3 regions of the Lentzea sp. NPDC055074 genome follow, and region 3 is predicted to be linked to each of the others. Evidence: riboswitches for the same ligand, from Rfam matches in the RefSeq annotation. Region 3 holds a riboswitch; each other region holds the start of a gene.
The links. A riboswitch is a leader RNA that binds a small molecule or an ion and turns the genes downstream of it on or off. The one in region 3 is predicted to bind S-adenosylmethionine.

Region 1: it holds a riboswitch for S-adenosylmethionine, as region 3 does, so the genes downstream of both, ACWF7A_RS16085 (methionine ABC transporter ATP-binding protein) here and ACWF7A_RS33730 (aminotransferase class V-fold PLP-dependent enzyme) in region 3, are expected to answer to the same signal.
Region 2: it holds a riboswitch for S-adenosylmethionine, as region 3 does, so the genes downstream of both, thrC (threonine synthase) here and ACWF7A_RS33730 (aminotransferase class V-fold PLP-dependent enzyme) in region 3, are expected to answer to the same signal.

Annotation. Positions count from the first base shown of each region.
Region 1 is NZ_JBSGUQ010000006.1:59,748-69,700, reverse strand. It holds gene ACWF7A_RS16105 (ABC-F family ATP-binding cassette domain-containing protein) at 1-1,565, opposite strand, end outside; gene ACWF7A_RS16100 (4-(cytidine 5'-diphospho)-2-C-methyl-D-erythritol kinase) at 1,689-2,654, opposite strand; gene ACWF7A_RS16095 (MetQ/NlpA family ABC transporter substrate-binding protein) at 2,709-3,509, opposite strand; gene ACWF7A_RS16090 (methionine ABC transporter permease) at 3,539-4,222, opposite strand; gene ACWF7A_RS16085 (methionine ABC transporter ATP-binding protein) at 4,219-5,217, opposite strand; SAM riboswitch class I at 5,439-5,532, opposite strand; gene rsmA (16S rRNA (adenine(1518)-N(6)/adenine(1519)-N(6))-dimethyltransferase RsmA) at 5,784-6,614, opposite strand; gene ACWF7A_RS16075 (transglycosylase family protein) at 6,727-8,136, opposite strand; gene ACWF7A_RS16070 (TatD family hydrolase) at 8,439-9,284, opposite strand; gene metG (methionine--tRNA ligase) at 9,260-9,953, opposite strand, start outside.
Region 2 is NZ_JBSGUQ010000030.1:949-10,901, forward strand. It holds gene ACWF7A_RS41460 (polysaccharide lyase 6 family protein) at 152-1,492, opposite strand; gene ACWF7A_RS41465 (NUDIX hydrolase) at 1,536-1,970, opposite strand; gene ACWF7A_RS41470 (SPFH domain-containing protein) at 2,045-2,977, shown strand; gene ACWF7A_RS41475 (hypothetical protein) at 2,977-3,201, shown strand; gene ACWF7A_RS41480 (glycoside hydrolase family 3 N-terminal domain-containing protein) at 3,353-5,617, shown strand; gene rpsT (30S ribosomal protein S20) at 5,742-6,008, shown strand; gene ACWF7A_RS41490 (hypothetical protein) at 6,101-6,910, shown strand; gene holA (DNA polymerase III subunit delta) at 6,951-7,928, opposite strand; SAM riboswitch class I at 8,007-8,149, shown strand; gene thrC (threonine synthase) at 8,161-9,417, shown strand; gene ACWF7A_RS41505 (DNA internalization-related competence protein ComEC/Rec2) at 9,401-9,953, opposite strand, start outside.
Region 3 is NZ_JBSGUQ010000019.1:9,001-18,953, forward strand. It holds gene ileS (isoleucine--tRNA ligase) at 1-1,205, shown strand, start outside; gene ACWF7A_RS33705 (hypothetical protein) at 1,326-2,282, shown strand; gene ACWF7A_RS33710 (SRPBCC family protein) at 2,335-2,811, opposite strand; gene ACWF7A_RS33715 (TetR/AcrR family transcriptional regulator) at 2,868-3,404, shown strand; gene ACWF7A_RS33720 (M28 family metallopeptidase) at 3,405-4,337, opposite strand; gene ACWF7A_RS33725 (potassium/proton antiporter) at 4,468-5,955, shown strand; SAM riboswitch class IV at 6,028-6,142, shown strand; gene ACWF7A_RS33730 (aminotransferase class V-fold PLP-dependent enzyme) at 6,180-7,511, shown strand; gene lspA (signal peptidase II) at 7,535-8,278, shown strand; gene ACWF7A_RS33740 (RluA family pseudouridine synthase) at 8,380-9,264, shown strand; gene ACWF7A_RS33745 (NAD(P)-dependent oxidoreductase) at 9,338-9,928, shown strand; gene ACWF7A_RS33750 (LysR family transcriptional regulator) at 9,917-9,953, opposite strand, start outside.

The DNA of each region.
Region 1 (9,953 bases), on a different contig from region 3:
TGGTCCGCGGCGTTCGACGGAGCCTTGTCCGCGGCCGGGGCGGCGGTGGCGGACTCCCTGTCGCGCATCGAGTCGCGGCGCTTGAGGTACTCCTCGATGCCGCCGGGCAGCTCGGTCAGGCCGCCGTCGCCGAACAGCGCGACGACCTTGTCGCACACGCGCTCGACCAGGTACCGGTCGTGGGAGATCACGACGAGCGTGCCGGCCCACGAGTCGAGCAGGTCTTCGAGCTGCTGCAACGTGTCGATGTCCAGGTCGTTCGTCGGCTCGTCGAGCAGCAGCACGTTCGGCTCGGCCATCAGCAGCCGGCACAGCTGCAGCCGGCGCCGCTCACCACCGGACAGGTCGGAGACCGGCGTCCACTGCTTCTGCGACGAGAACCCGAACCGCTCGCCCAGCTGCGACGCCGACATCTCGTACTTGCCGAGCACGACGCGCCGCGCGACCTCCTCGATCGCCTCCAGCACGCGCATCGACCCGTTGAGGTCGAGCAGCTCCTGCGAGAGGTGCGCGATCTTGACCGTCGAGCCCTGGATCCGCTTGCCCGTCTCGGTCTCGCGCTCGCCGGCCAGCAGCTTCAGCAGCGTCGTCTTGCCCGAGCCGTTGACGCCGACGAGTCCGATCCGCTCACCGGGCCCGATGCGCCACGTCAGGTCGCGCACCAGCACCCGGTCCGGAATGGACAGTGTGGCGTCCTCGATCTCGATGACCGTGCGGCCCAGGCGCTTCTTCGCGAACGCGAGCAGCTCCACGTTGTCCCGCAACGGGGGCACGTCCGCGATCAACGCCTCGGCGGCCTCGATCCGGTAGCGCGGCTTGGACGTCCGCGCGGGCGCGCCGCGGCGCAGCCACGCGAGCTCCTTGCGCGCCAGGTTCTGCCGCTTCTCCTCCAGCGTGTCCGCGAGCCGCTGCCGTTCGGCGCGCGCGTAGATCCAGTCGGCGTACCCGCCCTCGTACTGCTCGACCTTGCCGTTCACGACTTCCCACGTGCGGTTGCAGACGGTGTCGAGGAACCACCGGTCGTGGGTGACGACGACGAGCGCGCACTTGCGGGCCAGCAGGTGCTCCGCGAGCCACCGCACGCCCTCGACGTCGAGGTGGTTGGTCGGCTCGTCCAGCACGAGCAGCTCGAGGTCCTGGATGAGCGCGGCGGCCAGCACGACGCGGCGCCGTTCACCACCGGACATCCGCGACACCACGGAGTCGAGGCCCAGCGCGGTGATCCCGAGTCCGTCCAAAATGGACCGGACGCGGGCGTCGGACGCCCACTCGTGTTCGGCGTCGAACCCGAGCGGGTCGATCACCGCGTTGCGCACGGTCGAGCCCTCGGGCAGTTCGGTCCGCTGCGTCACGACGGCCATCCGCAGGTCGCGCGACCGCGACACCCGGCCCTCGTCGGACGGCTCCACCCCGGCCAGCACCTCGAGCAGCGTCGTCTTGCCGCCGCCGTTCAGGCCGACGACGCCGATGCGGTCGCCCTCGTTGACGCCGAGCGACACGCCGTCGAGCAGCGGCCGGACGCCGAACGACTTCGACACGGACTCCAGGTTGACCAGGTTGGCCATCAAAACCTCACGACTAGTAAGAAACTGCCCCGCGAAGGCTACCTACCGAGCCCAAAGGCCCTGTTCACCAGCCTTGAACAGGGCAAGCGGCCGCACGGCCGCGAAGAAGGGCCCCGAAAGCCGTTACGCGTGCACCTCGGGAGGGACGGGCTTCGGCTCCTCGGTCGTGATCACGCGGGCACCGGGCACCGGCCCGTGCGCGACCCGGACCGTGCGGCAGACCCCCGCGCCGGCGAGCTCGGCGGCCACCTTCACCGCTGTGTCACCGTCCTCGCAGAGGAACGCCGTCGTGGGGCCGGACCCGGACACGATGCCGGCCAGCGCACCCGCGTCGACACCCGCGCGCAGCGTGCGGCGCAGGTTCGGGCGCAACGAGACCGCGGCGGCCTGCAGGTCGTTGCCGAGCAGCAGGGCGAGCTGCCTCGGATCGCCGGAGGACAGCCCCTCGAGCACCGCCTCGACCGCGCCCACGCGGGGCGGATCTCCTTCTGCGCGCAGGCGGTCCAGCTCGTCGAAGACGTCCGGAGTGGACAGTCCACGACGGTCGAACGCGAGCACCCAGTGGAACTGGTGACGGCCCAGCACGGGCACGATCCGCTCGCCGCGGCCGGTGCCGACGGCGGTGCCGCCGTACAAGGCGAACGGGACGTCGGCGCCGAGCTTGCCGGCCAGTTCGGCCAGCTCGTCACGGGTGATCTCCAGGCGCCACAACGACGACAGGCCGACCAGCGTCGCCGCCGCGTCGGCACTGCCGCCCGCCATGCCTCCCGCGACCGGGATGGCCTTGCGGATGACGACGCGGACCTTCGGGTCGTCCGGGTCCTTGCCGACGTGCGTGGCGAGCAGCTGGACCGCGCGCCAGGCGAGGTTCGAGGCTCCGGTGGGCACCTGGTCGGCGCCCTCGCCGTAGACCTCGACGCCTGGCTCGTCGGCGACCGCGACCGTGACCTCGTCGACCAGCGACAGCGCCTGGAAGATCGTCACCAGGTCGTGGTAACCGTCCGGGCGCACGTCTCCTACGGCCAGGTGCAGGTTGACCTTGGCCGGGACGCGAACTGTGACCGGGGGAGGAACGACTGCGAGCACCATGTCAGCCTACGGGCGTTCTGGGGTCCCGGACTCCTCCCCCGGTCACTGTGCCGCTCAGACCGGGATGACCGAACCGTTGAAGGTCTGCTTGATGTAGTCCTTGACCTGCTGCGACGCGAGCAGCTCCGCCAGGTCCTTCACGCGCTTGTCGCCCTTGAGCTCGGCGCGGGTGACCAGGCCGTTCGCGTTCGGGTTGCCCTCGGCCTTCTCCAGCGCGAGCGAGTCGGTGGCGGGCTTGAGGCCCGCGTCGATCGCGTAGTTGCCGTTGATCACGGACGCGTCCGTGTCCTCCAGCGACCGGGGCAGCTGAGCGGCCTCCAGGGGCACGAACTGCAGGTTCTTGGGGTTCTCCGCGAGGTCGCGGACCGTCGGCTGGTCGACGGCCTTGAGCTTGATCAGGCCGTTCGCCTCCAGCAGCTTCAGGCCGCGGGCCTCGTTGGTGGCGTCGTTGGCGACGGCGATCTTGGCGCCGGACGGCAGCTCGTCGAGCTTCTTGGCCTTCTTCGAGTAGAGGCCGAGCGGCTCGACGTGGACCGGCTGGACCCACTCGACCTTCGCGCCGGACTCCTTGGTGAACGTCTCCAGGTACGGGACGGTCTGGAAGTAGTTGGCGTCGAGCGACCCGTCGACCAGCGCCGTGTTCGGCTGCACGTAGTCGGTGAACTCGACGACCTCGATCTTGAGACCCTTCTGCGCGGCGAGGTTGTCGGCCACGTACTTGAGGATCTGGGCGTGCGGAACCGGGGAGACACCGACCTTGAGCGTGTCGGAGGCACTGGCACCACCCGACGAGCAGGCGGACAGAGCGGTCAAACCGGTCAAAGCAACTGCGATCAGGGCAGCACGAATACGCATGACGTTCCTTTTGAGAATCTTGCTACGGGTCAGACGGAGGCGTGCCGGCGCCGGTCGGACGCACGGGCGGCACGGGTGAAACCGAACTGGATCACGGTGGTGAGCACGGCGAGCCACGCCACGGTGCTCCACAGGATCCGGTCGTTGAAGCGCTGGTAGCCCTCGCGGATCGCCAGGTCGCCGAGGCCACCGCCGCCGATCACGCCCGCCATCGCCGAGTACCCGATGAGGGCGATCACGGTGACGCCGATGGCGTTGATCAGGGCGGGCAGCGACTCGCGGATCAGCACGCTGCGCACGATCCTCAGCGTCGAGGCGCCCGTGGTGATCGCGGCCTCGACCACGGTCACGTGCACCTCGGACAGGATGTTCTGCACCAGCCTGCCGACGAAGGGGATCGCTCCCACGGCGAGCGGCACGATGACCGCCGTGCTGCCGATGGAGCCACCGACGAGCAGGCGGGTGACCGACGTGAGCGCGACGAGCAGCACGATGAACGGCATCGAGCGGCCCAGGTCGGTCACGAAGCTGAGGATCCTGTGCACCACGGCGTTCGGCCGCAGCCCACCCTGAGCGGTGAGCTGCAGCCAGACACCTACGGGAACTCCGAGAACGGTGGCGATGACGGTCGAGACGCCGACCATGTAGAGCGTCTCGCCCGTGGCTTCGAGCAGAAAGCTGAAGACGTCGGACCAGGGTGTTGCAGACCTCACGCAGCTACTCCCTGGGGGCCCTTCAGGGACCTCTGCACCGAGCCGCCGGCCTCGCCGATCCACTCGAGAGCGGAGTCCGAGCGCTCGCCGTTCAGGCCGAGCCGGAACCGTGCGACCGGCGTCTCGCCCAGTCGCGTGAGGCCACCACCGACGATGTTCAGCTCGACGCCGAACCGGTGGGAGACCTCGGGAAGAAGGGCGCCGACCGCGGCGAACCCGACGAGCACGACGTCCGCGACGCGGTCGTAGCTGCTCTCGTTGATCGGGTTCAGGTCGACGGCGGGCAGCAGCGCGCTGCTCGTCCGGCTTCCCGCGTTGTTGACCAGGTCGAGGACCTTGCCGTGTTCGACGACGCGGCCCTGCTCCAGCACGGCGACGTCGTCGCAGATCTTCCGGACCACGCCCATGTCGTGCGTGACGACGAGAACCGTCACCCCGAGCTCGGCGCGCGCACGGTCGAGCACGGTCAGCACGGAACCGGTGGTCTCCGGGTCCAGCGCGGACGTGGGCTCGTCGGCGAGCAGCACGGACGGGTTGGCGGCGAGGGCGCGTGCCACGGCGATGCGCTGGCGCTGCCCGCCGGAGAGCTGGTCGGGGTACGAGGCGGCCTTGTCGGTGAGCCCGACGAGGTCGAGCAGCTCGCCCACGCGGGTGCGGCGCTGCGGTCCGGGCACACCCGCGGACTCGAGCGGCAGTGCGATGTTGCCGGCGGCCGTGCGCTGACGGAGAAGCGAATCCCCTTGCGGCACAACGCCGATCTGCCTGCGGGCCGCACGGAGCGCGGAGCCGTCGAGGCTCGTGATGTCGGTGCCGTCGACGCGGATCGCCCCGGAGTCGGGACGCTCCAGCAGCGCGACGCACCGGGCGAGCGTCGACTTGCCGGCACCACTCGGGCCGACCACGCCGAGCACGGTGCCCGCCTCGACGTCGAGGGTCACGCCGTTGAGGGCCGAGACACCCTGGAAGGACTTGGTGAGGTTTTCGACAGTGATCACTTCTGCTCCACGGCTGCGCGCGACGGCACCTCGTCCGCTCGTGGCGGACGTGCGCGGTCGAGGTTTCTGCTCAGGTGTGTGCGCCACTCTTCAAGCGAGTGCGCGTCAAAGGACTTTGAGAAGGCGCCTTAGACGAGGTGGCGACGACATGCAGAAGCGGTGCGACGGCACTGGTCGACGACTCGACGGCGCGTCAGCATTCGCGTGGTACCCATGGTGATCCTCCATCGGTCCTGGCGTTAGCACCTGCCCGCATCCAGCGGGTGGTTGCTGCGACGTCGTAGAGCCAGGTCTCTCAGTCGCTCCGGATGGCAAGTAAGAGTCAACCGGACGGACGTTCGGTTGCGCAAGCCAAAACCCGATTCGTTCGACAGATCACACTGATGGCCGATGGATCCCCGGCCAGGGCCTGTGTCGAAGTTCGGTTCGCCGGGAGCCGCGCTTGAGGTGGTTCCCGGTGGTGCGGCCGGACGGCCTGCGTACCGGTGTTGTACGTGGGCCGGCCGGCCGGGCCGCCAGGGGCCGCCTCGGGCCCGGCTACCTCGGACCGAACTTCGACACAGGCCCTAGACCTCCGCGATCCGGATGAAGTCGATCACGCTCAGCTGCTCGCCCCGGAGCTGCGGGTCGACGCCCGCTTTCGCGAGCAGTTCGTCGATGTCCATCGTGTTGCCGGACCAGCCCCTGAGGGCGGCCCGCAGGGTCTTGCGGCGCTGCGCGAAAGCGGCGTCGACGATCTGGAAGAGCCGCTTGCGGTCCACTGTGGACAGCGGCTTTTCGTGGCGCTGGAACCAGACCAGCCCCGAGTCGACGTTGGGCGCGGGCCAGAACACGTTCTTGCCGATCGAGCCGGCCTTCTTCGACTCGGCGTACCAGGCGAGCTTCACGCTGGGGACGCCGTAGATCTTGTTGCCGGGCTTGGCCGCCATCCGGTCGGCCACCTCGGCCTGCACCATCACCAGACCCTTGCGAAGGCTGGGGAGTTCGGCCAGGAGGTGCAGCACCACCGGGACCGCGACGTTGTAAGGCAGGTTCGCGACGATCGCGGTGGGTTGTGCCGGCAGGTCTTCTTGGGTGACTTTCATGGCGTCCTCGAGGACGACGTGGAGCTTGCCCGCGTTCTCCGGGTCCATCTCCGCGACCGTCTGCGGGAGCCGTTGCGCCAGCGGCGGGTCGATCTCGACCGCGACGACCTGCTTGGCGCTGGGGAGCAGCGCGAGGGTCAGCGACCCGAGACCGGGCCCGACCTCCAGGACGACGTCGTCCTCGGTGAGACCGGCCGCGGCGACGATCTTGCGGACCGTGTTGGGGTCGTGCACGAAGTTCTGGCCCAGCTTCTTGGTCGGGCGGATGTCCAGCTCGGCGGCTAGACGGCGAACTTCGGCAGGTCCCAGCAGGCTCACCGGTGCATTCTCGCACCAGGCCGTTGCCAGAGGCCGCACGGCCCGCAACGGCGAAGGCCGCCCGTGGCGAACCACGGGCGGCCTTCGGCGGGGGACGGAGAGAGGTTTACGGCAGGCCGAGCTTCGCGCGGCAGCCCGGCCAGGCGCCGTACGTGCCACCTGCGCGGTCGCGCAGCTTGGTCGCGGTGGCGATCTGCTGTTCGCGGGTCGCCTGGTGCGGCAGCTGCGCGTAGGCGGTGCCACCGTTCGCGGCCCAGGTGCTGGCCGAGAACTGGAGGCCGCCGTAGTAGCCGTTGCCGGTGTTGATGGCCCAGTTGCCGCCCGCTTCGCACTTGGCGAGGCGGTCCCAGACCTCACCGTCGGGCAGCGGCTTCGTGCCCACGGTGATCTTCTTGGGCTTCGGCTCCTTGGTGACCTTGCTGCTCAGCTTCTCGCGGCTGACTTCCTTGCCGTTCTTGACCGTCACGCGGTACTGCGAGGTCTGCTCGCCCGGCGCGCCGGGGTCGGTGACGGTCTGCTGGCCCGCGGTCATGTTCGGGTCGTTGGTCTTCTCGACCGGCGGCGCGACCGGCTCGTTCACGTTGATGACCGTGACGCCGGTGCGGGAGATGTAGACCTCGGCACCGGTCGCGAGCTTCACGTCCACGCCGGACGCGACCGCGTCCTCCGGGCCGAGGGAGAGGTTCTCGCCCTTGAGCAGCTCGTCGACGGTCAGCGCGGTCGTCTTGACCTCGCGCATCGGGTTCGCGCCGTCGAACAGCTTGATGGTCTTGCTGGTCTTGACCTCGAGGTTCATCCCCTCGAGCGGCACGGCGTGCGAGCCGGGCATCGACATCCACGCGCCCTCGAGCGGCACGCCGAGCTGCTTGGCGGCCTCCTCGACGGTGACGGAGCGGACCCAGTCCTCGCGAGCCTGGCCGTCGACGCTCATCTTGAGCAGGCGGCCGCGGTCGAGGCTGATCTTGCCGCCGTCGGAGATCGGGGCGTTCAGCGAGGGCGACAGGGCGTCGTGCTCACCGACGACGATGCCCTCCTCCGCCAGGACGTCGCCGACCGTGCCCTCGTAGGAGTGGACGGTCTGCAGCGCGCCGTCGACCTCGACGGTCAGCGACTTGTCCATCGCCATGGCGGTCACGCCGCCACCGGAGATCGACACGAGGATCGCGGCGACGGTGCCCTTGAGGAAGCGGCGCTTCCACGTGGAGGCGGCCTTGACGAGGACCTGCGGGTCGGCCTGCTCCTCTTCCTCCGACGGGAGGACGAGGGGCGGCATGATCGTCGTCTCGGCGTTGATGAGACGGATCAGCTCGTCGACGTCGACGTTGGCCGAGGCCAGGAGGTCGTCGGCGTCCGGGCCGAGCACCTCGAGCACGTCCGCGGGCGTGATGGTCAGCGCACCGGCGGGGAAGCTCGGGTGGGGATCAGCGACGTCCACCGCCGTGCCACCGACCGGCGTGAACCAGTCCGTGTCGTCGTTGAAGTCGTACGGAGCGGCAGTTCTGTCGCTACCAGACAAGGGTCGATACCTCCATTGCGGAAGCTGTGAGGCCACCGCACAGTTGGCGTTGACAAGATCATTCGAGTTGGAGCTCGAAGGTTCCCGGCAACTCCTCCTACGTGGTCTCGCTTCTTCGCGCTTCTGGCTTCGGTCCCGCCCCGACTGCGGGCGTGCTCCGAACCGACAGGGTCGGCTCAGGTGGCACGGTCACGGGACAGTAACGGGGTAGCCGACGTTGCGCAAACACCCCCGCCAATGTTGTGACGTCAGTCACCCCATGGGGGTAGCAACCCTGTACTCCGTTCGCTCTACGTCGCATTTCAGTGGTCCAGCCCGAACACTCGTTGAGCAGTACGGGTGACAGCGACGCAGAGTTCAGAAAGATCTTCGCCACGCAACGTAGCGATATCGCGAACTGTGTAATTCACACAATAGGGTTCATTGGGACGTCCGCGGTACGGATGCGGCGTCAGGAACGGCGCGTCCGTCTCGACCAGCAGCTGATCTTGCGGCACGAGCTGCACCGCTTCCCGCAGCGCACGGGCGTTCTTGAACGTCACCGGCCCCGCGAACGACAGCACGTACCCCGCGTCGACGCACCGCCGCGCGAAGTCCGCGTCTCCCGAGAAGCAGTGGAAGACCACAGTGGACGGTGCTCCCTCGGAGTCGAGCACCTTGAGGATGTCCTCGTGCGCGTCCCTGTCGTGGATCATCAACGGCTTCCCGACGCGCTTGGAAAGGTCGATGTGCCAACGGAAAGCGTCGTGCTGGGCGGCGGGCGGCGAGTAGTCCCAGTAGTAGTCCAGACCGGTCTCGCCGATCGCCACCACTCGGTCGAAGGCGGCGAGACGTTCCAGCTCGGCCTTCTCCGCGTCCCCGAAGGACGACGTGCGCGTCGGGTGCACGGCCACCGCCGCGTAGACCCTCGGGTCCCATGTGGACGCTTCGGCGGCCCACCGCGCGGCGGCCAGGTCGTCCGCCACGGTGATCACGTGCGAGACGCCGGCGGCCTCGGCCCGGTCGAGCAGGACCGCCACGTCGGCAGCGGTGGAGGCACCACACGCGTCGAGATGGGTGTGGGCGTCGATCACCGGTGCCGGAAGAGCTTCCGGCACCGGCGGTCGTTCACGCTTGTCCGCCACTACTCGGTCACGATCGGAGCCCATTCGGGCCCGACCTCGCCCAGCTTCGCGTCCAGCTTCGCGAACAGCGGCGACGGCTTCTGCAGCGGCCGGCCGACCTCGATCGGCGTCGACTCCCACTTGGCCTGCTCACCGGCGTAGTCACCGGTCAGCACCGGGTACGAACGCTCGGGGATGTCCAGGTCGTCGACCTCGGTCAGTTCCGGCTGTGCGGCCCACACGCCCGTGCCACCCAACGCCTCGTGCACCTTCTGCGCCGAGTGCGGCAGGAACGGCGTCATCAGCGTGTTCGCGTCCTGCACCACCTGCAGTGCCGTGTGCAGCACCGAGTCGCGGCGGTCCAGGTCGTCCTTGAGCTTCCACGGCTCCTGGTCGGACAGGTACTTGTTCGCCAGGGAGATCACGCGCATGGCCTCGCCCGAGGCCTGCTTGAACCGCGAGCGGCGCAGGTGCGCGCCGACGGTCTCGAACGCCGCCTTGGACTGCGCGAGCAGCTCGTGGTCGGCCGGGGTCAGCGACGTGGCCTTCGGGATGGCACCGACGTTCTTGTGCGCCATCGAGATCGAGCGGTTGACCAGGTTGCCCCACTCGTTCGCCAGCTCGAAGTTCGTCCGGCGGACGAACTCCTCCCAGGTGAAGTCGGTGTCCTGGTTCTCGGGACCCGCGACGGAGATGAAGTACCGCAGCGCGTCC
Region 2 (9,953 bases), on a different contig from region 3:
TCTTCCGGTTTTTTGGCCAGGCCCGTTCCGGTCTGTATTTCCCGGCCCGCTTCGCTCTGACATGGAGAACATTACACGGGCCTGTTTCGATCTCCAAATCGGGGGGTCCTGGTAACCGCCACACGGGCGGCTACCAGGACAAATGCGTTCGTCAGGGTGCCGAGACCCCGACATCGGCCTTCGTCAGCGGCTTCCGCACCGCCGACGAGTTGTACTCATCCGCCCCGACATCACGCGTGCCCGAGCGCGCCTGAAGGTCGAAGTCACGCGTCACATAGGAGTAGGTGCCCACCGACGCGTTGATGGCGGGGCTTCCGGACGTGAGACGAAGCAGGCCGTTCGCGTCGCGCACGAGCTTCGGGTCCACCGTCTTGTAGCCGTTCGGCATGCCGGCGGTGCCGCCCCACACGATGTTGCCCTCGTACTTCACCGTCGAGCCGCTCATCATGTCGACGAGCTTCGACGACGAGCCCTGGATGACGTTGTTCGCGAGCACGCAGTCCTTGGGTGCGTAGGTACCGGTGTCGCTGTCGACCACGGCACCCGTACCGACCAGGGTGTTGAACGCGACCGTCACGCGGTCGGGGCGGTCGTGCGACGTGGAGGTGGGGCCGCTGTCGGTCTCCGAGCCCTTCCCGAACACGATCGCCCGGTCCCCGGTGTTCTGCACGTAGTTGTTGAACACCTTGTGGTCGTTCCCGTGGAACCGGATGCCGCTGCCGAACAGCAGGTTGCCCTCGACCGTGGTGCGGTTGCCGTGACGCAGGACGATGTAGCCCTTGCTGTCGCGGATCGTGTTGAAGCGGATCGTGTTGTCCGAGGACTTCACGGAGATGGCCTCGGGGTCACCGTTGGCCTTCTCGAACAGGTTGTACTCGATGACCGCGTTCGCCGACTTCGACTGCTTGTGGCTGTACCCGAGCCGGATCGACTCGCCGCCGTTCGCGCCGGTGAAGCTGTGGTTGTAGAAGTAGTTGTGGTGGACCCAGGTCCTCTGGGCGATCTCACTGCCCGGACCGGTGATCTGCAGGTAGACGCCCTCGCTGCTGCGGTTCGAGAACGTGTTGTGGTCCACCTGGACGTCGTCGGCGCTCACGGTGAGCGAGGCGCCGTCCTTGTTGCCGTTGTACGTGTTGCGGGTGATGCGCGTGGCCTGCGCCTCCGCGGGGACCGAGAGCGTGCTGGTCCCGTCGAAGACGAAGCCCTCGATCGTCACGTCTCGAACGGCCCCGAGCTCGAAGCCGCCGCGGGTGAACACCGTGCGGCCGGCGTTCTGCGCGGCCACGGTGACGCCCGACTTGGTGATCTTGATGGGCTGGTCGGCGAGGTGCACGCCGTCGGCCAGCACTATGCGCTGACCGGGTCGTGCGGTGTCGAGTGCGGCCTGCAGGGAGGACACGGTCGACACGCCGACGACAGCAGCGAAGGCAGGCACGTGAACGAGGGACGACAGCAGGGCGGCCGCGCCGACTGCGGCCAGTGATCGGATCATTCGCCAACTCCGGTGTTGGGTCGTCGGCGGCGGTAGAGCGAAGCTACCGCAAGATTCCGGCAGGTGGGGCAGTCCGGTACAGACCAAGTGCTGTGTCGAGCGACGGCACGCGCTCCAGTTGTCCGATGTCTGCCAGGGGGAACCACTGGGCGAGGTCGGTCGTGCCGCCCACCTCGTTGCGCAGCTCGCCGCCCACGATCCGCACCTCGTACATGATCCGAAGTGCGTGGTAGTCGCGGTCGGGCTCCTCGCGGAGCTCGGAGTCGATGCCGAGCAGGCGGACCACCTCGGCGGCGTACCCGGTCTCCTCCTCGATCTCCCGGATGACCCCGTCGTACGGGTGCTCGCCGTGGTCGATGCCGCCTCCGGGCAGGATCCAACGTTTGCCCTTTGGGCCAAGCCAGCGCGCCAGCAGGATCTCGTCGCGTTCGTTGACGCACACCCCGTACGCCGCCACACGCTGCTTCTTCGCCCTCATGCGACGCAGCGTAACTTGCGATCACCGCGAAAAAAGTGATATCACTTAGCTACTACTTCGCTAGGGGGTCCTGGATGAGTGCATCCATCGAAACGACGGTCCAGATGCCGGCACCTGTCGTCCGCGAGAAGCAAGCGCGGGAGCTGCCCGGTCTCCTCATGTTCTTCGCTGGGTTGGCGGTGCTCGCTGTGGGCGTGTGGACGATCATCGAGGGGATCAAGGCGACCGACGCTGCCGACGGCGACCCGGCGGCCGGGCTGCTGCTCACCGGAGTGCTGGTGTTCCTGGCCGCCGCGGTGATCTGGAAGGGGCTGTTCACGGTCGCGCCCGGCGAGGTGCGCGTGTTGCAGTTCCTCGGCCGTTACGTGGGCACGGCGCGCACGGACGGTCTGCGGTGGGCGAACCCGCTCACCACCAGGGAGAAGATCTCCGTCAGGATCCGCAACCACGAGACGGCGACGCTCAAGGTCAACGACGCCGACGGCAACCCGATCGAGATCGCGGCCGTGGTCGTGTGGCAGGTCGAGGACACCGCACGCGCACGGTTCGAGGTCGACGACTTCGTGCGGTTCGTCGGCATCCAGACCGAGACCGCCGTACGGCACATCGCCAACAGCTACCCGTACGACAACCACGAGGAGACCGGTCTCTCGCTGCGGGAGAACGCGGACGAGATCACCGAGACGCTCGCGATCGAGATCTCGGCACGCGTGCAGTCCGCGGGCGTGAAGGTGATCGAGTCACGACTCACGCACCTCGCGTACGCGCCGGAGATCGCCCATGCCATGTTGCAGCGGCAGCAGGCCGGCGCGGTCGTCGCGGCACGGACCCGGATCGTCGAGGGCGCCGTCGGCATGGTCGAGCTCGCGTTGGAGCGGCTCGCGGACCACGACGTCGTCGAGCTCGACGAGGAGCGCAAGGCGGCGATGGTCTCGAACCTGCTCGTCGTCCTGTGCGGTGACCGTTCCACTCAGCCCGTGGTGAACACCGGGTCCCTGTACACCTGATGGCAGAGCGCAAAAGCGTTCTGCTCAGGCTCGATCCGGCCGTGCACGACGCGTTGAGCAGGTGGGCGAACGACGAGCTGCGCAGCACCAACGCGCAGATCGAGTTCCTGCTGCGGCGTGCGCTGGCGGACGAGGGCCGGTTGCCCGGCGAGGTGAGGAAGATGCCTCGCCGCGGCAGGCCACCGAAGAACCCGGAGCCTGAGGAACCTCCGGAACAGGCCTGAAACCTGTTCCGGAACTTCCCGGACGCGAGGCACTGAACAGGCGTTTCACCAGCATGAAAACGCTGTCATTGAGTTCATCCATTCGGAGGTTTGTTGTCCGACTCCTCCACGCGAAGGTGTGCGGCGGGCGCACCGGGAACGTGGAGGAGTCTTGTCTTTGTTCTCCCGCAAGCGTGCTGGTCTCGGCGTGCTGGGCGTTGCTGTGGTGATCGCGTCGCTGACACCGGCGGGTGGTCTCGCGGCCGGTAGAGAGATCTATCTGGACAGTCGGGCGTCGACGGAGCGGCGGGTCGAGGACCTGCTGCGCAGGATGACGGTCGAGGAGAAGATCGGGCAGATGGCCCAGATCCGCGTCGGGAAGCTGCGCGGTGACTGCAACAACGTCAACGGGCCGTTGGTCGACTCGTGCCTGAAGGCGGTCCTCGCGGACGCGCACGTGGGGTCGATCCTGTCCGGCGGTGGTGACGCGCCGCTCGACAACACGCCCAAGGCGTGGGCCGAGATGAACAACGCGATCCAGCGCTATGCGTTGGAGAACAACAGGTTGAAGATCCCGATCATCTACGGCGCCGACGGCGTGCACGGGCACAACAACGTCATCTCCGCGACGATGTTCCCGCACCAGATCGGGCTCGGCGCGACGTGGGATCCGGGGCTGCAGGAGAAGATCGGTGTGTCGGCGTCGAAGGCGTTGCGCGCCACCGGTGTCTTCTGGAACTTCGCGCCCGTCTCGGACATCGCGCGGGACACGCGCTGGGGCCGTTACTACGAGACCTACAGCGAGGACCCGTTCCTGTCCGGCCAGCTGGCGGCGGCGAACGTGCGCGGGCAGCAGGCCGAGGTGGACGACACCGCGCAGCTGACCGCGACGGCGAAGCACTTCGCGGGGTACTCGGCGCCGGCGAACGGCCACGACCGGGCGGCGGCGCAGATCCCGATCCGGCAGCTGCAGGATCTCGTGCTGCCGTCGTTCCAGGCGCAGTTCGACGCTGGCGTGAAGACCGTGATGATCAACTCCGGCTCGCTCAACGGCGTCCCGGTGCACGCGTCGAAGTACATGCTGCAGACGCAGCTGCGGGACCGCATGGGCTTCAAGGGCGTCGCGGTCTCGGACTGGCAGGACATGAAGTACCTGGTGGACCGGCACAAGGTCGCGCCCGACTACAAGACGGCGATCGCGATGAGCGTCAACGCCGGTGTGGACATGGCGATGGAGCCGTCGAACGCGGCCGAGTTCACGTCGTTGCTGCTGGCGAACGTGCGCGACGGGTCCGTGTCGCGCGGGCGGATCGACCAGGCCGTGCGGCGGGTGCTGAAGCTCAAGTTCGACCTGGGGCTGTTCGAGAAGCCGTACGTGGACCCGGCGAAGGCCGACGGGAACGTGGTGAACGCGGACCGCGACCTGGCGCGCAAGGCCGCGGCCGAGGGCACCGTGCTGCTGAAGAACGACGGCGTGCTGCCGTTGTCCTCCGCTGCCAAGAAGATCGTCGTGACCGGGGAGACCGCGGACGACGTGCGCCGCCAGCTCGGTGGCTGGACCGTCGAGTGGCAGGGCGTGCCGGACGACTCGCCGTTGCCGCCGACCGCGACCGTGCTGACCGGTGTGCGTGAGGCCGTCCCGGGCGCGTCCGTGGTGCACGCTCCGACTCAGGCCGCGGCGGTGTCCGAGGCGGCAGGTGCCGACGCGGTCGTCGTCGTCCTGGGCGAGAAGCCCGGCGCGGAGGGTCCGGCCGACACGGAGAACCCGGTGCTGACGACCGAGCAGCAGGCGTGGGTGGACGCGGTGCAGGCGACCGGCAAGCCGGTGGTCGTGGTGCTGCTGACCGCGCGCCCACAGGTGCTCGGCGCGGCGGCGGACGCGAACGCGCTGGTCGCGGGCTGGTTGCCGGGCAGCGAGGGTGGCCGGGCGATCGCCGACGTGCTGTTCGGCGCGGTGAACCCGAGCGGCAGGCTGCCGATCTCGTGGCCGAAGGCGCTGGGCGACCCGACGCTGACCTACGACCAGCTGCCGGGCGCGAACACGTCGGCGGGGGCGAAGTACGACCCGCTCTACGCGTTCGGGCACGGGCTGTCGTACACGTCGTTCGCGACCTCGGGAACCTCGGTGTCGGTTGATCGCCGGGACGGCGTGGTGAAGTTCACGGTGGCGAACACCGGCGGGCGTGCGGGCACCACGGTTGTTCCGGTCCACGTGCGTCAGCCGGCCTCACCGGTGCTGACCCCGGACGCCCGTCTGGTGGGCTTCACCCGCGTGGAACTCGCTGCGGGGCAGTCGAAGCAGGTCGAGGTGTCGTTCAAGCTCTCGCAGCTGGCCCTGACCGTCGGCGACGTGGACGGTGACGGACGGCGTGAGGTCGCCCGCGGCGGCTACGAGGCCGTGGTGGGCGCCGAGAAGGCCACCTTCACGGTGCGCTGAGCTGGCCTGATATTCTTTCCCGTCGTGAACGCGCGGCTCTCCGCCGTGGAGGAGACCCGGCCCTCGTGGCCGGTGCCGACCAAGCGCGTCACGAACCCGGTTTCGACAAGAAGGGTGATGTCGCATGGCGAACATCAAGTCCCAGCTCAAGCGGATCAAGACCAACGAGAAGGCCCGCCTTCGCAACAAGTCGGTCAAGTCGTCCCTGAAGACGGCCATCCGCAAGTTCCGCGAGGCTGCCGAGGCCGGTGACAAGGCGAAGGCCCTGGAGCTGCTGCAGGACGCGTCCCGCAAGCTCGACAAGGCCGCCACCAAGGGCGTCATCCACGCCAACCAGGCCGCCAACAAGAAGTCGGCGATGGCCCTGCGCGCGAACGCCCTCGAGGGCTGATCTCGCTCGTAGACCTTCGAGCTTCTGTGAAAGGGCTCCACCTCCTCCGGGAGGTGGAGCCCTTTCACATTTCTGGTGTAGGCGTAGACCCCATGGAATCGCTGCCGCGCATCGACTTCTTCGAGTTGCACGACCTCGACGGCACGCCGCCCGTGCTGAGGACCCTGCACACCGAGTCGATCATGACCATCTACCGGCTGACGGACGCCGCGCGCGAGTACTCACGCCCGTTGGCGCTGGCGTTGCGGTCGGGCGCGGACCACCGGATCGTCGACCTCTGCGCGGGGTCGGGCGGGCCGGTGCCGCTGATCCAGCGGCGGTTGCACGCGGAGGGCGTCCACACCCAGGTCACGCTGACGGACCTGGTACCGAACGTGCCCGCCTTCGAGCGCGTCGCCCGGCAGAACCGGCGGCGGCTGCCCGACCAGTGCTGCTCCGTCGGCCACGTGGCGACGCCCGTCGACGCCACGGACTGCCGGGTGGAGGGAACGCGGACGATCTACGGCGCCTTCCACCACTTCCCGCCCGCGCTGGCCTCGCGGATGCTGCAGAACGCCGTCGACACCCGGCAGCCGATGGTCGTCGTCGACACCAAGCGGTCGTGGCTCCACGTGCTGGTGTTCCCGTTCTTCCTAGCGCTGGCCGTGCTGCTCGCGGCGCCGTTCCAGCGCAATCCCCTGCCCCGCTACCTGCTGCGGCTGGCGCTGACCTACGTCGTGCCGGTGCTGCCGTTCATGATGTTCTTCGACAGCGTCGTGTCGTTCCTGCGCATGTACGGGCGCGCGGAACTGCGGCGGCTCGTGGACGGGCTGGACGGCACCGAGTCGTTCGAGTGGACGATCGGCGTCGAACCCGGCTTCACCGGAACCCAGTACCTGATCGGGATACCGCGCCAGTCGTGATCGTCCGCTGTCAGCGGCGGCTCTGTGCGTGACGGCGCTGTCAGCGGCGGCTGTGCGCGGCGATGATCCGGAGCACGGCCCGCTCCAGCGCGTAGTCGGCGTCGGCCGCCACGCCCTTCACGTCGGCGTTGAGCCCCGCGACCACCTGCATCGCGTCGGCGAGCCCCGACTGGGCCCAGCCGCGGGACTGGGCCTGCGCCTTCTTGATCTTCCACGGCGGCATGCCGAGCGGCCCGGCCAGGCTGAACGGGTCGGCGCGGCCCACGGCGGACACGCGCGCGACCGTGCGCACCGCGTCCGCCAGTGCGTCCGCGACCAGCACGTGCGGCACGCCGAGCTGCATTGCCCAGCGCAATGCCTCCATGGCACCCGCCCGGTCACCGACGACGGCCTTCTCCGCGACGGCGAACCCCGTCACCTCGGCCTTGCCCTGGTGGTAGCGGCGGATCTCCTCGACCGTCACCTTGCCGTCGGTGTCGGACACGAGCTGCGACGCGGACGCGGCGAGCTCGCGCAGGTTCGTGCCCACGGCGTCGATGAGCGTGGCGACGGCCTCCGAGTCGATCTTGCCGCCCGCGCGGCGCACCTCGTTGCGCACGAACGCCTCTCGGTCGCTCGCCTTGGTGACCTTGGCGCACTCGGTGACCGCGGCGCCGGCCTTCTTCAGCTGCCCGGGCAGGTCCTTGGCCGCCTTGCTGCGACCACCGCCCGTGTGCACGACGACGAGCGTCACGCCGTCCGCGGGCGCCTTGACGTAGGAGAGCACCATGTCGGCGATCTCCTTGCTGATGTCCTGCCCGTTCTGCAGGACGATCACGCGGCCCTCCGCGAACAGCGACGGACTCACCAGTTCGGCGAGCTCCGGAGCCGTGAGATCAGTCACCTGGACGCGGGTCAGGTCGGCGGTCGAGTCGACCTCTCGTGCGGCCTCGAGAGCCGCCCGAACAGCACGTTCGACCAGCAACTCCTCCTCGCCGATGACGAGGTGCAGTGACTCCGGTGCGCTCACGCTCCGCATCTTTCCACGTCCCGGATCGTGGACGTTGGTGGCTGCGCAACGGACAGTTGCCGTAGCTTGGTGCCCACAACTGAACACCGCTCATCCAGAGGGGCAGAGGGAACGGCCCGAAGAAGCCCCGGCAACCGGCGTCAGCGCCAGCACAGAACCTTGTGCGGAGCTCTGCGCAGACGATCACGGTGCCAATTCCGACCCGTTCGATTTCGCGGGAAAGATGAGGAGATACCTCGCGATGACTGCTGTCACTGTGCCCACGAGCACGAAGTTCGACCTCGGCCCTGCCCGGGCACTGCTGTGCCGGGAATGTGGGAATGAGACCCCTCTCGCTCCTGAGTACGCCTGTCTCGAGTGTTTCGGGCCGCTGGAAGTGGCCTACGACTTCGGGAAGATCCGGCGCGAGGACATCGAGGCCGGCCCCAGGTCCATCTGGCGCTACCGCGGCCTTCTCCCCGTTCCGTCCACTGTGGAACAGCACCCGAACACCGATCCCGGCGGCACCCGCCTGGTCGAGGCGCACAACCTCGCCAAGGCCCTGGGCGTCCGCAAGATCTGGGTGAAGGACGACACCGGCAACCCCACGCACTCGTTCAAGGACCGCGTCGTCGGCGTCGCGCTCGCCGCTGCCCGCGAGCTCGGCTTCAAGGTGCTGGCCTGCCCGTCGACCGGCAACCTGGCGAACGCCGTCGCCGCGGCCGCCGCCCGCGCGGGCTGGAAGTCCGTGGTTCTCGTGCCCTCCAACCTCGAACGCGCCAAGATCCTCATGAGCGCGGTGTACGAAGGCGACCTGATCGCCGTCGACGGCAACTACGACGACGTGAACCGCCTCGCCCAGGAGCTCGCCGCGGAGAACGAGGACTGGGCGTTCGTGAACGTCAACGTCCGCCCGTACTACGCGGAGGGCTCGAAGACGCTCGGCTACGAGGTCGCCGAGCAGCTCGGCTGGCGCCTGCCCGACCAGATCGTCGTGCCGATCGCGTCCGGCTCGCAGCTCACCAAGGTCGACAAGGCGTTCCGCGAGCTCGGCCAGCTCGACCTCGTCGAAGCGTCGCCGTACAAGGTGTTCGGCGCGCAGGCCACCGGCTGCTCCCCGATCTCCGCCGCTTTCAAGGCGGGCCACGACGTCATCCGCCCGGTCCGCCCGGACACGATCGCCCGCTCGCTGGCGATCGGTGCCCCGGCCGACGGCCCGTACGTGCTCGACGCCGTGCGCCGCACCAACGGCGCCATCGAGGACGTCACCGACGAAGAGGTCGTCGAGGGCATCAAGCTGCTCGCCCGCACCGAGGGCATCTTCGCCGAGACCGCCGGCGGCGTGACCGTCGCGACGGCGAAGAAGCTGATCGAGTCGGGCCAGCTCGACCCCGACGCCGAGACCGTGCTGCTCATCACCGGCGACGGCCTCAAGACCCTCGACGCGCTCGGCGACACGATCGGCCCGCGCGCGACGGTCCCGCCGTCGGCCGAGGCCGTCATCAAGGCACTGGGCTAGTCACCTTCTCGCGGACGCGATCTCCCTGGCTCACAGGGAGATCGCGTCCGTCTTGAGCCAGCCGGTGCGCGGGAAGCGTTGCAAGCCCTCCACCACGTGCGGTCCGACCGGTTCCACGGCCGCGCGCCACGCCACGATCCGTTGTGGCCACGGGGCCTCCGCCTTGAGCGCGTTGTAGTGGTAGTCGTGCCACACGTCCGGCGCCACCCGCAGCTCGTCGTCGAACACCCGCTCCGCGACGAGGTCGTACGCCTCCTCCGGCGTCTCCGCCTTCGTCTGCGGCAGCACGTGCGTGGTCGTCGCCCTGTAGGTGACGGCGCGGGTGCCGTCTTCGAGTGTTTCGCAGATGTAGTAACCGAAATCGGGTTTCAGTTCGTCGTGCGGCCACGGCGTCGCCGAGTAGTTCGGCTGCCACAGCGCCCACGCGAGGCCTGGCGTGCCACCGGGAATCGGGTAGCGCGCGTTGAACAACCTGACCCAGACCATCTCTTCTCCTTCGTACGATTCGGTTTCCCGGCAACACCGCCAGGTCTCCG
Region 3 (9,953 bases):
TCCTCATGGCGTCGCCGATCCTGCGCGGTGGCGACCTCGTGGTGACCGAGCGCGGCATCCGCGACGCGGTGCGCCAGGCGGTGCTGCCGCTGTGGAACTCCTGGTACTTCCTGGCGTTGTACTCCAACGCCTCCGGGAAGGAGGGCACGTGGCGCGTCGACTCGAAGAACGTGCTCGACCGGTACGCGCTGGCGAAGACGCACGACCTGGTGCGCGACGTCCAGGCTGCGATGGACGTCTACGACATCTCCGGCGCGTGCCAGCTGGTGCGCGAGTACCTGGAGGTGCTGACGAACTGGTACGTGCGCCGGTCGCGGCAGCGGTTCTGGGACGGCGAGCAGGACGCGATCGACACCCTGCACACCGTGCTGGAGGTCGTCACGCGCGTGACGGCGCCGTTGCTGCCGTACACGGCCGAGGTCGTGTGGCGCGGGCTGACCGGTGGCCGTTCGGTGCACCTGACGGACTTCCCGTCGGTGTCGGACGTGCCGGCGGACGACGCGCTGGTGGCGGCGATGGACGAGGTGCGCGACGTCTGCTCGACGGCGTTGTCGCTGCGCAAGGCGAACAAGCTGCGCGTGCGGCTTCCGCTGGCGCGGCTGACGGTGGCGTCGCCGGTGGCGGGCTCGCTGGAGGACTTCGCCGGGATCGTGCGCGACGAGGTCAACGTCAAGGAGGTGTCGCTGTCCACGGACGTCGACGCCTACGGGCAGTTCCAGCTGGTCGTCAACGCGCGTGCGGCCGGCCCGCGCCTCGGCCCGAACGTGCAGAAGGTCATCAAGGCCGTCAAGGCCGGTGACTGGTCCGAGGAGAACGGCAGGATCGTCGCCGCCGGCGTCGAGCTGTTCGAGGGCGAGTACGAACAGCGTCTGGTGGCAACGGATCCCGCCGCCACGGCCGCGCTGCCCGGTGGTGCCGGTGTCGTCGTGCTCGACACGGTGGTGTCGCCGGAGCTGGAGGCCGAGGGTGTCGCGCGCGACCTGGTGCGCGTGGTGCAGCAGGCCCGCAAGGACGCTCAGCTCGACGTGTCCGACCGGATCACGCTGACGCTGGAGCTGCCGGACGCGGTGAGGACCGCGGTGGAGCCCCACCTGGCGTTCGTCCAGGCGGAGACGCTGACGTCCGCGGTGGTGTTCGGTGAGGGCACCTCCGAGGGCACGGTCGGCGACGGCGCCAAGGTGAAGGTGGCGGTCGCGAAGGCGTGACCTGAACGAGTGAACCGAGGGGCCGCTGTCTTCGGACGGCGGCCCCTCGGCGTGCGACCGCGAAAAACTGTCGGACCCCGTCGCTACGGTCGGAACAGGCCAACAGCAAAGGGGATTGTGATGGTTCTGTCTGGGGGATGGCGCGTCTTCGCGAGCGCACTGCTCCTTTCGGCCGGTGTGCTGGCTCCGGCCACCGCGGTGGCCGATCCGGTGGCTGATCCGGTGGCGGCGTGCCGGTCGTGGGACTTCGTCGAGCTGCCGGTGCCGCCTGCCGTGAGAAGCGAGGGCGTGGCGGCCGCGGCCGGCTCGTTCGCGGTGGGCACCGGCTCTTTCTGGTCGATGTCCGGGAGCACGGCGCTGGTGTGGAAGGACGGGCAGCTGCTCGACCAGCTGTCGTTCTTCCGCAACCCGACGTCGGCGCAGGACATCAACTCGTCCGGCGTGGTGATCCTGTCGGCGTCCCTGTTCCCGGCCGCCGCGCGGTGGCGGCCGGGAGTTCCCGACTCGGTGCAGGGCCTGCAAGGGTTACCGGGCGAGTACCGGGTGGAGGCGTTCGACCTCAACGAGCGCGGCGACGTGCTCGGCCGTTCGGACGGCAAGCCCGTGGTGTGGCCGGCGGATTCCGCTGTACCGCACCAGGTCCCGGGTACGGACGCGTCGTGGAGCCCGGTGGGCATCGCCGACGACGGGTCGGTGCTGGCCGGCTCGAGCGGTGGCACGCACTGGATCCGCCCGTCCGGCGAGGTCGTCTCTCTCGGCAACGCCGAAGTGCGCACGGTGCGCGGGAACCACGCGGTCGGCGTCGTGGACTCGCAGGTCGTCAGGTGGGACGTGACGGGTGCCGCGAGCGAGCCGTACGCCTTCGCCGCCGAGGTCCTGGCGGCGAACTCGCACGGTCACGTGCTCGGCAGGACCCTGTGGGGTGACAAGGAGTTGTGGGCTGATCCCAGCGGTTCTCGTGCGGTGCCCACCGTTCCGGCGTACCCCTCGCTCACCGACGAGGGCGACATCTACGGCGCGTCCAGCACGGAACCGGGATCCGTTCCGCTGCTGCTCGACTGTTCCGGAGGTGTGTGAGGACGGTGACGGCGTGGGTTCGGCTGTTCCGGACCGCTCTCGGGAAACCGGCTCACGCGTGTCGTGAGCGATCGCGGCCAGCCGCCGGCTGACGCCGTGGCGTGAACAGGCGTCGCACCAGTCGGACCCATGGTGACCAGCGGGCCGGAACAGCCGGCTCGCTGCCCGCCGCGCGTTCGCAGGCGTCGAACAGGTCCTCGATGCACGCGTCGTGCAGCCAGCGGATCACGAGCGCCCAGCGCAGCCGGTCCGCGAACCCGAAGGTTCCGATCAGCTCGTGCCGCAACACGTCCCCGGAAGCCGAGAGCGTGTGGCTGCCCGACATCCCGGTGAACTCGAAGGTGATCGACTCGCCGGGCACGAACTCCGTGCAGCGGTAGCGGATCGGGCCGTGCCCGCCGTCGGCGCCGACCCCCAGCGGGCGGTCGAACTCCTGCTTGCCCCAGGCGGGTGGCCAAAGCTCCTGGACGCGTTCGACGAACGGGCCGGCGGGCACGCCGAGGTCGCGGGTGTGGACGTTCCTGATCATGACCGACCTCCATACGGTGGCGTATGTTCCGAGAACGTACGGTAGCGTATGGAAGCGTGGTGCGGCGGAATCGTGACGACTGGACTGAGATAGCGCTGAGAGCCCTGGCCGAAGGCGGGCTCCACGCCGTCGCCGTCGAGCCGCTCGCCGCGCGGGCCGGAGCCACGAAGGGCAGCGTCTACCACCACTTCCCGACCCGCGACGCGTTGCTGCAGGCGACGGTCGAGCGGTGGGAACGGGAACACACCGAGAAGGTCATCGAGCTCGTCGAGTCCGAGCAGACCCCCGAGGACAAGCTGCGGACGTTGTTCGCCATGGTGCTCGACACCACCCGCAAGGGGTCGGTGGAGATGGCGTTGCAGGCGGCCGCGCAGAACGAGGTGATCGCGCCGGTGCTCCAGCGCGTCACGGAGAAGCGGATCGGCTACCTGACGGAGCTGTTCGGGCAGCTCGGGTTCGGCGAGGCCCAGGCGAGGAAGCGCGCGTTGATCGCGTTCAGCCTCTACCTGGGCCAGGCCCAGATGTGGATCACCCTGCCCGGCCTCGTCGAACCGGTGCTCGACGAGGCCGTGCAGGTGCTCACCGCGAAGTGATCAGGCCGCGGTGGCCCAGAGCGTGCTGGCGATCACGTCGGCGTTGCGGTCGAGCGCGGTCGCGTTGACGTTCGACGTGGTGTCGCACGAGCGGTGGTAGCAGCGGTCGAAGGCCTGACCGGCCGTGCCACCCCACTTCGACGCCTGCGCCGAGGTCTTGATGCCCTCGGCGCCGGTGAAGGTGCCACCGGTCGGGATGCCCGCGCGGGCGAACGCCGCGTGGTCCGAACGGCCACCGACGTTCGTCAGCTCCGTCGAGACGCCCAGTGAGCTGAAGCCCGCCTGCAGCCGCTGCGTCAGCGCCGCCGAACCGGTGGGCTGGCCTGAGGAGCTGTAGACGAAGTAACCCGGGTTCGGCGAGCCGGTCATGTCGAAGTTCAGGTACGCCTTGATCCTCGACTTCTCGGTCGACGACAGGGAGTTCACGTAGTACGTCGAGCCGACGAGGCCGAGTTCCTCCGCGCCCCACCAGCCGAACCGCAGGTGCTTGGTCGGCTGGAACCCGGTCGCCTTCACCTGGAGCGCGATCTCCAGGATCGACGCCGAGCCGGTGCCGTTGTCGTTGATGCCGGGACCCGCCGAGACGCTGTCGAGGTGGCCACCGACCATCACGACGTTGTTCAGGTCACCGCCGGGGTAGTCGGCGATCAGGTTGTAGCCCGTCGAGCCGTTCGAGGTGAACGACTGGACGCGCGTGGTGTACCCGGCCTGGTCGAGCTTGCTCTTCACCCAGTTGATCGAGGCCAGGTACCCCGGTCGTCCGTGTGCGCGGTTGCCGCCGTTGGAGTTGGCGATGGACTGGAACTGGTTCAGGTGAGCTTGTACGTTCGCGACGTTGATGTTCGGCGCCGCCAGTGCGGCCGGCGCCGCTGCTTGCGCTGAGGTCGCTCCGGTCACCATCAAGGCGGCCGCCAGCGCGATCAGGATCCTCATGGTTCAACTCCGTGCAGGGTAGGGATTGAGCCACTGATCAACATGCTCCGTCGTGCATGGGCTCGGTAGGGGCGAACGGCTGGAGTTGTTGACTCGTCTGATTCGTCGGATTCGGTGGTGATCAACCAGAATGGTCCAGGTGGGTGACGTGACAGCGGTCCTGGGCATCGGCGCTGCCGTACTGCTGATCTCCGTGATCGCGGTGCGGGTGTCGACCAGGCTCGGCCTGCCCTCACTCCTGCTGTACCTCGGCATCGGCGTGCTGCTCGGCGAGTCTGTGTTCGGCATCAAGTTCGACGACGCCGACCTGACCCAGTCGCTCGGCATCGCGGCGCTGGTGCTGATCCTCACCGAGGGTGGCATCACGACCCGCTGGAACGCGGTGAAGTCATCGCTGTGGCTGGGCGTCGCACTGTCCACAGTGGCCGTTGTCGTCAGCGTGGCGGTGACCGGGACGGCGCTGCACTTCCTGCTGGGCCTCGACTGGCGGATGGCGTTGCTGTGGGGCGCGGTGCTCTCGTCCACCGACGCGGCCGCCGTCTTCAGCGTCCTGCGTTCACTGGGCGTCGGCGCGCGGCTCACGGGCGCGCTCGAACTGGAGTCCGGCCTCAACGACGCGCCGGTCTACATCGCCGTGGTGCTGCTGGCCTCGTCGGACCAGATCTCCTGGACCGCGCCGCTGCTGGTGATCTACGAACTCGGCGCGGGCGCGCTCGTCGGCGTAGCGCTGGGGTTCCTCGGCGGGGCCGGGCTGAGACGCGCGGCACTGCCCTCCACCGGCCTGTACCCGCTCGCCACGGTGGCGGTGTGCGTGATGGCCTACACGGCCGGCGATCTCGTGCACGCCTCCGGATTCCTCGCCACGTACGTCGCCGCGCTGGTCCTCGGCAACGCCCGCCTGCCGCACCGCGCCGACACGCTCTCGTTCGCCGAAGGTCTCGGCTGGCTCGCCCAGATCGGGCTCTTCGTGCTGCTCGGCCTCTACGCCTCGCCGTCGCGGCTGCTCGACGTGCTGTTCCCCGCGTTGATCGCGGGTCTGGTGCTGACGTTCGTCGCGCGCCCGCTGTCGGTGGTGCTGGCCTCGTTGCCGTTCAAGGTGCCGTGGCGGGAACAGGCGTTCCTCTCCTGGTCGGGGCTGCGAGGCGCGGTGCCGATCGTGTTCGCGCTGATCCCGCTGATCCAGGGCGTCGAGGGCGCACGACAGCTGGTCGACGTGGTGTTCCTGCTGGTCATCGTGCTGACGATCGTGCAGGGCACGACGCTGCCGTTGCTCGCCCGGCGGCTCGGGCTGGTGAAGACCGGCGAGGCGGTGGAGGTCCAGGTCGACTCCTCGCCGCTCGACGAGCTCGGCGCCGACCTGCTGCAGGTCCACATCCAGCGCGGTTCGAAGCTGCACGGCGTCTACATGTCCGAGCTGCGGCTGCCCAGCGGCGCCACGGTCAGCCTCGTGGTCCGGTCGGGGAAGAGTTTCACGCCACAACCGACGACCCGGCTGCAGACCGAGGACCAGTTGCTCATCGTCACCACCGAGGAGGCGCGCGATGCCGCTGAGCGGCGCGTTCGTGCCGTCGACCGGGCCGGTCGCTACGCCAGGTGGAAGGGCGAGACCGGGGATTAGTCGGTCTCCGAGGCTTCTCAGCATGTGATCGGGTGTCGACGAGGCGGTCACCCTCCGCTAACGTCGTCGGCAGGTCATGAGAGCCAGCGTCAAGCCCAAGCTTGCTGGCCGGCAACCCTCCAACCGCGGTGGGGTGCCCTTGGTGAGGACCTGGTCCGGCGCGTGGGGCGCCGGTCAAGCGCGGGCCTTCGCACAACGGGGCCCCTGGCCTCGGAGGCAGCTCGATGACGCTCGCGATCACCCCTGGAACCACCACCGCCGTTCCGGCCGTCGTCGGCGCCGACCTGCGCGTCCCCCTGGTCACCGGAGAGCGCGTGACCTACGCCAACCTCGACCACGCCGCGTCGGCACCCTGTCTGCAGGAGGTGCGCGACGCCGTCGACGAGCTGTTGCCCTGGTACGCCAGCGTGCACCGCGGCGCCGGGTTCGCCTCCCAGGTCTCGACCCGCGTCTACGAGCAGGCCCGCGACCGCGTCCGCCGGTTCGTCGGGGCGCACGCCTCCGACGCCGTCGTCTTCACCCGCAACACCACCGACTCGCTGAACCTGTTGGCGCGCAGCGTTCCCAAGAACACCGCCGTCGTCCTGTTCGACAGCGAGCACCACGCCGCTCTGCTGCCCTGGAAGGGTCCGCACGTCCAGCGGATCCCCGCACCTTCTTCGTCCGGCGCTGCGATCGTCGCGCTGGACCGGGCCCTCGCCGCCGCCCCGGTCGGCCCCCGGCTCGTGATCGTCACCGGGGCGTCCAACGTCACGGGGGAGCTGTGGCCGGTCGCCGAGCTCGCGAAGGTCGCCCGCCGCCACGGCGCGCGGATCGCGCTCGACGCCGCCCAGCTCGCCCCGCACCGCCCGATCAACGCCCGTGAGCTGGGCGTCGACTACGTGGTGTTCTCCGGCCACAAGATCTACGCCCCGTTCGGCGCCGGTGTGCTCGTCGGCCGCGCCGACTGGTTGCAGCAGGCCCAGCCGTACCTGGTCGGCGGCGGCGCCACGTCGAAGGTGACCGACCACGGCGACCGCCTCGGCGTGGCCTGGTCCGCGGTGCCCGAGCGGCACGAGGCCGGCAGCCCGAACGTCGTCGGCGTGCACGCGCTGGCCGCGGCGTGCGAGATCCTGTCGCGGCACTGGGAGCAGACCGTCGCGCACGAGCAGGAGCTGCTGGCCCGCCTGCGGTCCGGGCTGCGCACGATCCCGGGCTTCCGCGAGCTGGCGATCCTGACCGACGCGGACAAGGTCGGCGTCGTGAGCTTCACCATCTCCGGCTTCGACGCGGGCTTCCTCGCGGCGGCGCTGTCCGCCGAGTACGGCATCGGTGTGCGCGACGGCGCGTTCTGCGCGCACGTGATCGTGGGCCGCCTGGTCAAGCAGGTCGGATCGCACGAGGAACGGGCCGTGCGCGCGTCGATCGGCCTCGGCACGACGGCCGAGCACGTGGATCGTTTGGTCGCGGCGCTGCGCGCTCTCGTCACCGAAGGTCCGAAGTGGACCTACGAGCAGCGCGACGGCCGCTGGGTTCCGCAGAACGACGACCGAACCCTGCCGCCGTTCCTCGCGTAGTCCCTGTAGTGGACACTGACCTGGTGAGCGACGAGGCCGAGACCCCGGACAAGGCCGCTGCGAAGACCTCGGGCGAGGTCGCCGAGAAGCCTGCGGAAACGCAGGTCGGCGAGCCCGGGACGGTGGCCGGGGAGCCGGACGCGCAGGAGAAGCCCGCGGAGTCCCCCGCCAAGGTGGAGGACGACGAGGAGTTCTCGATCTCCGGCTCGTTCGCGGGTTCGCTGCCGGAACCGAAGATCAGGATGCTGGCGATCCTCGCGGCCGCCGTGCTGGCACTCGACGTGCTCACCAAGGTCGTGGCGGTCGCGCTGCTGGAGGGCGCGGACCCGATCAAGATCTTCGGCGGCGCGCTCTACCTGACGTTCGTCCGCAACCCCGGTGCCGCGTTCGGCCTGGCCGAGAGCATGACGTGGGTCCTCGCGCTGATCGCGTTCGGCGTCGCCGGGTTCATCGTCTGGATCTCGCGCAACCTGCGCTCGCAGAAGTGGGCCGTCGGTCTCGGCCTGGTGCTGGGCGGTGCGGTCGGCAACCTGGCAGACCGGCTGTTCCGCGAACCCGGCCCGATGCGCGGCCACGTCGTCGACTTCCTGTCGCTGTTCGACCCGTACGGCCGGGTGTGGCCGGTCTTCAACATCGCCGACATGGCGATCGTCGGCGGTGGCGTGACGATCATCGTCCTGGCGCTGCTGCAGCACGACTACGACGGGACCGTCGTCAAGGAGGTCGAGCCGCTCGTGGAGACCGACGGTCTCCAGGAGACGAAGTAGCTGGTCCTGGTAGATTTAGCGGGTTCTGCAAGGAGAAGAAGGTCGAGGCACCCCGCGTGAGCGGTTACCGAACGCTGCCGATTCCCGACGGTCTGGACGGCATGCGCGTCGACGCCGGCCTCGCGAAGCTGCTCGGTCTGTCCCGCACCGTCGTGGCCGGCATCGCCGACGCCGACGACGTGCTGGTCGACGGCCGGGTCGTGGGCAAGTCCGACCGGCTCACCGCCGGGTCGATGCTGGAGATCACGCTGCCGGCCCCGCCGCAGCCGATCACCGTCCAGGCGATCCCCGTCGAGGGTCTGGTCATCATCCACGAGGACGACGACATCATCGTCGTCGACAAGCCCGTCGGTGTCGCCGTGCACCCGTCGCCGGGCTGGACCGGGCCGACCGTCGTCGGTGGCCTCGCCGCCGCCGGCCACCGCGTCGCCACGTCCGGGGCCGCCGAGCGTCAGGGCGTCGTGCACCGGCTCGACGTCGGCACGACCGGCGTGATGGTGGTCGCGAAGTCCGAGTCCGCGTACTCGGCTTTGAAGCACGCCTTCAAGGAACGGACCGTCGACAAGGTCTACCACTCGATCGTCCAGGGGCACCCGGACCCGATCAAGGGCACCATCGACGCCCCGATCGACCGTCACCCCAAGCACGACTACAAGTTCGCCGTGATGCAGGACGGCAAGCCGTCCATCACGCACTACGAGGTCATCGAGGCGTTCCGCGCGGCGTCGTTCGTCGAGGTGCACCTGGAGACCGGGCGCACGCACCAGATCCGTGTGCACTTCTCGGCGCTGCACCACCCGTGCGTGGGCGACCTGACGTACGGCGCCGACCCGACGCTGGCCAAGCGGCTCGGCGTGACGCGGCAGTGGCTGCACGCGCGTCAGCTCGGTTTCCACCACCCGGCGGACGGCCAGTGGGTGTCCTACACCTCCGAGTACCCGGCTGACCTGGCCGCTTCCCTGGAGAAGCTGCGCGAAGAAGGCTGATTGCGTCTGGGTAAATCGCCGGTTAGCTAGGTTGCACTTGATGTTAACCGGCGTGCTCAATAGCGTTCTGGGCATGCACCTGACGATTCTCGCGGCCTCGGGCCGCACCGGTCTCGCCCTCACCCGCCAGGCGTTGGAGCGGGGCCACACCGTCACCGCGATCGCCCGCGACCCCGAGCGGATCACGCTCGAACACCCGCTGCTGACCAAGGTCGCGGGTGACGTGAGCGGTCCGCTGACCATCGACGCCGAGTCGGTCGTCCTGTCCGGCCTCGGCACGGACCGTCCGGGTGTCCTGCTCGACGGCGCCCGGGCCGTCGTCGCCGCCGGGCCGCGCCGGATCATCTGGCTCGGCGCGTACGGGACGGGCGCGTCGGCCGAGGCGGCGGGCGAGGGTGCGGCCGTGCTCTGGAAGTTCTTCGGCGACCGGATCCCGGACAAGGTCGCGGCCGACGACACCGTTCTCGCCGCCGGCGGCACCGTCTTCCACGCCGGGGTGCTCACGGACGAGCCGTTCGAGCCCGGCCGCACGGTCGGGCTGGACGCCGCGCCGCCGTTCGACCTCGGGGCCAAGGTCAGCCGCGAGACCGTGGCCGCCGCGATGCTCGACGAGGCCGAGAACCCCCGCTTTCCCGGTGCCGTCGCGTTGCCGCTAGCCGCCTAGGACCTCCTGCACGGTCGTCCGCACC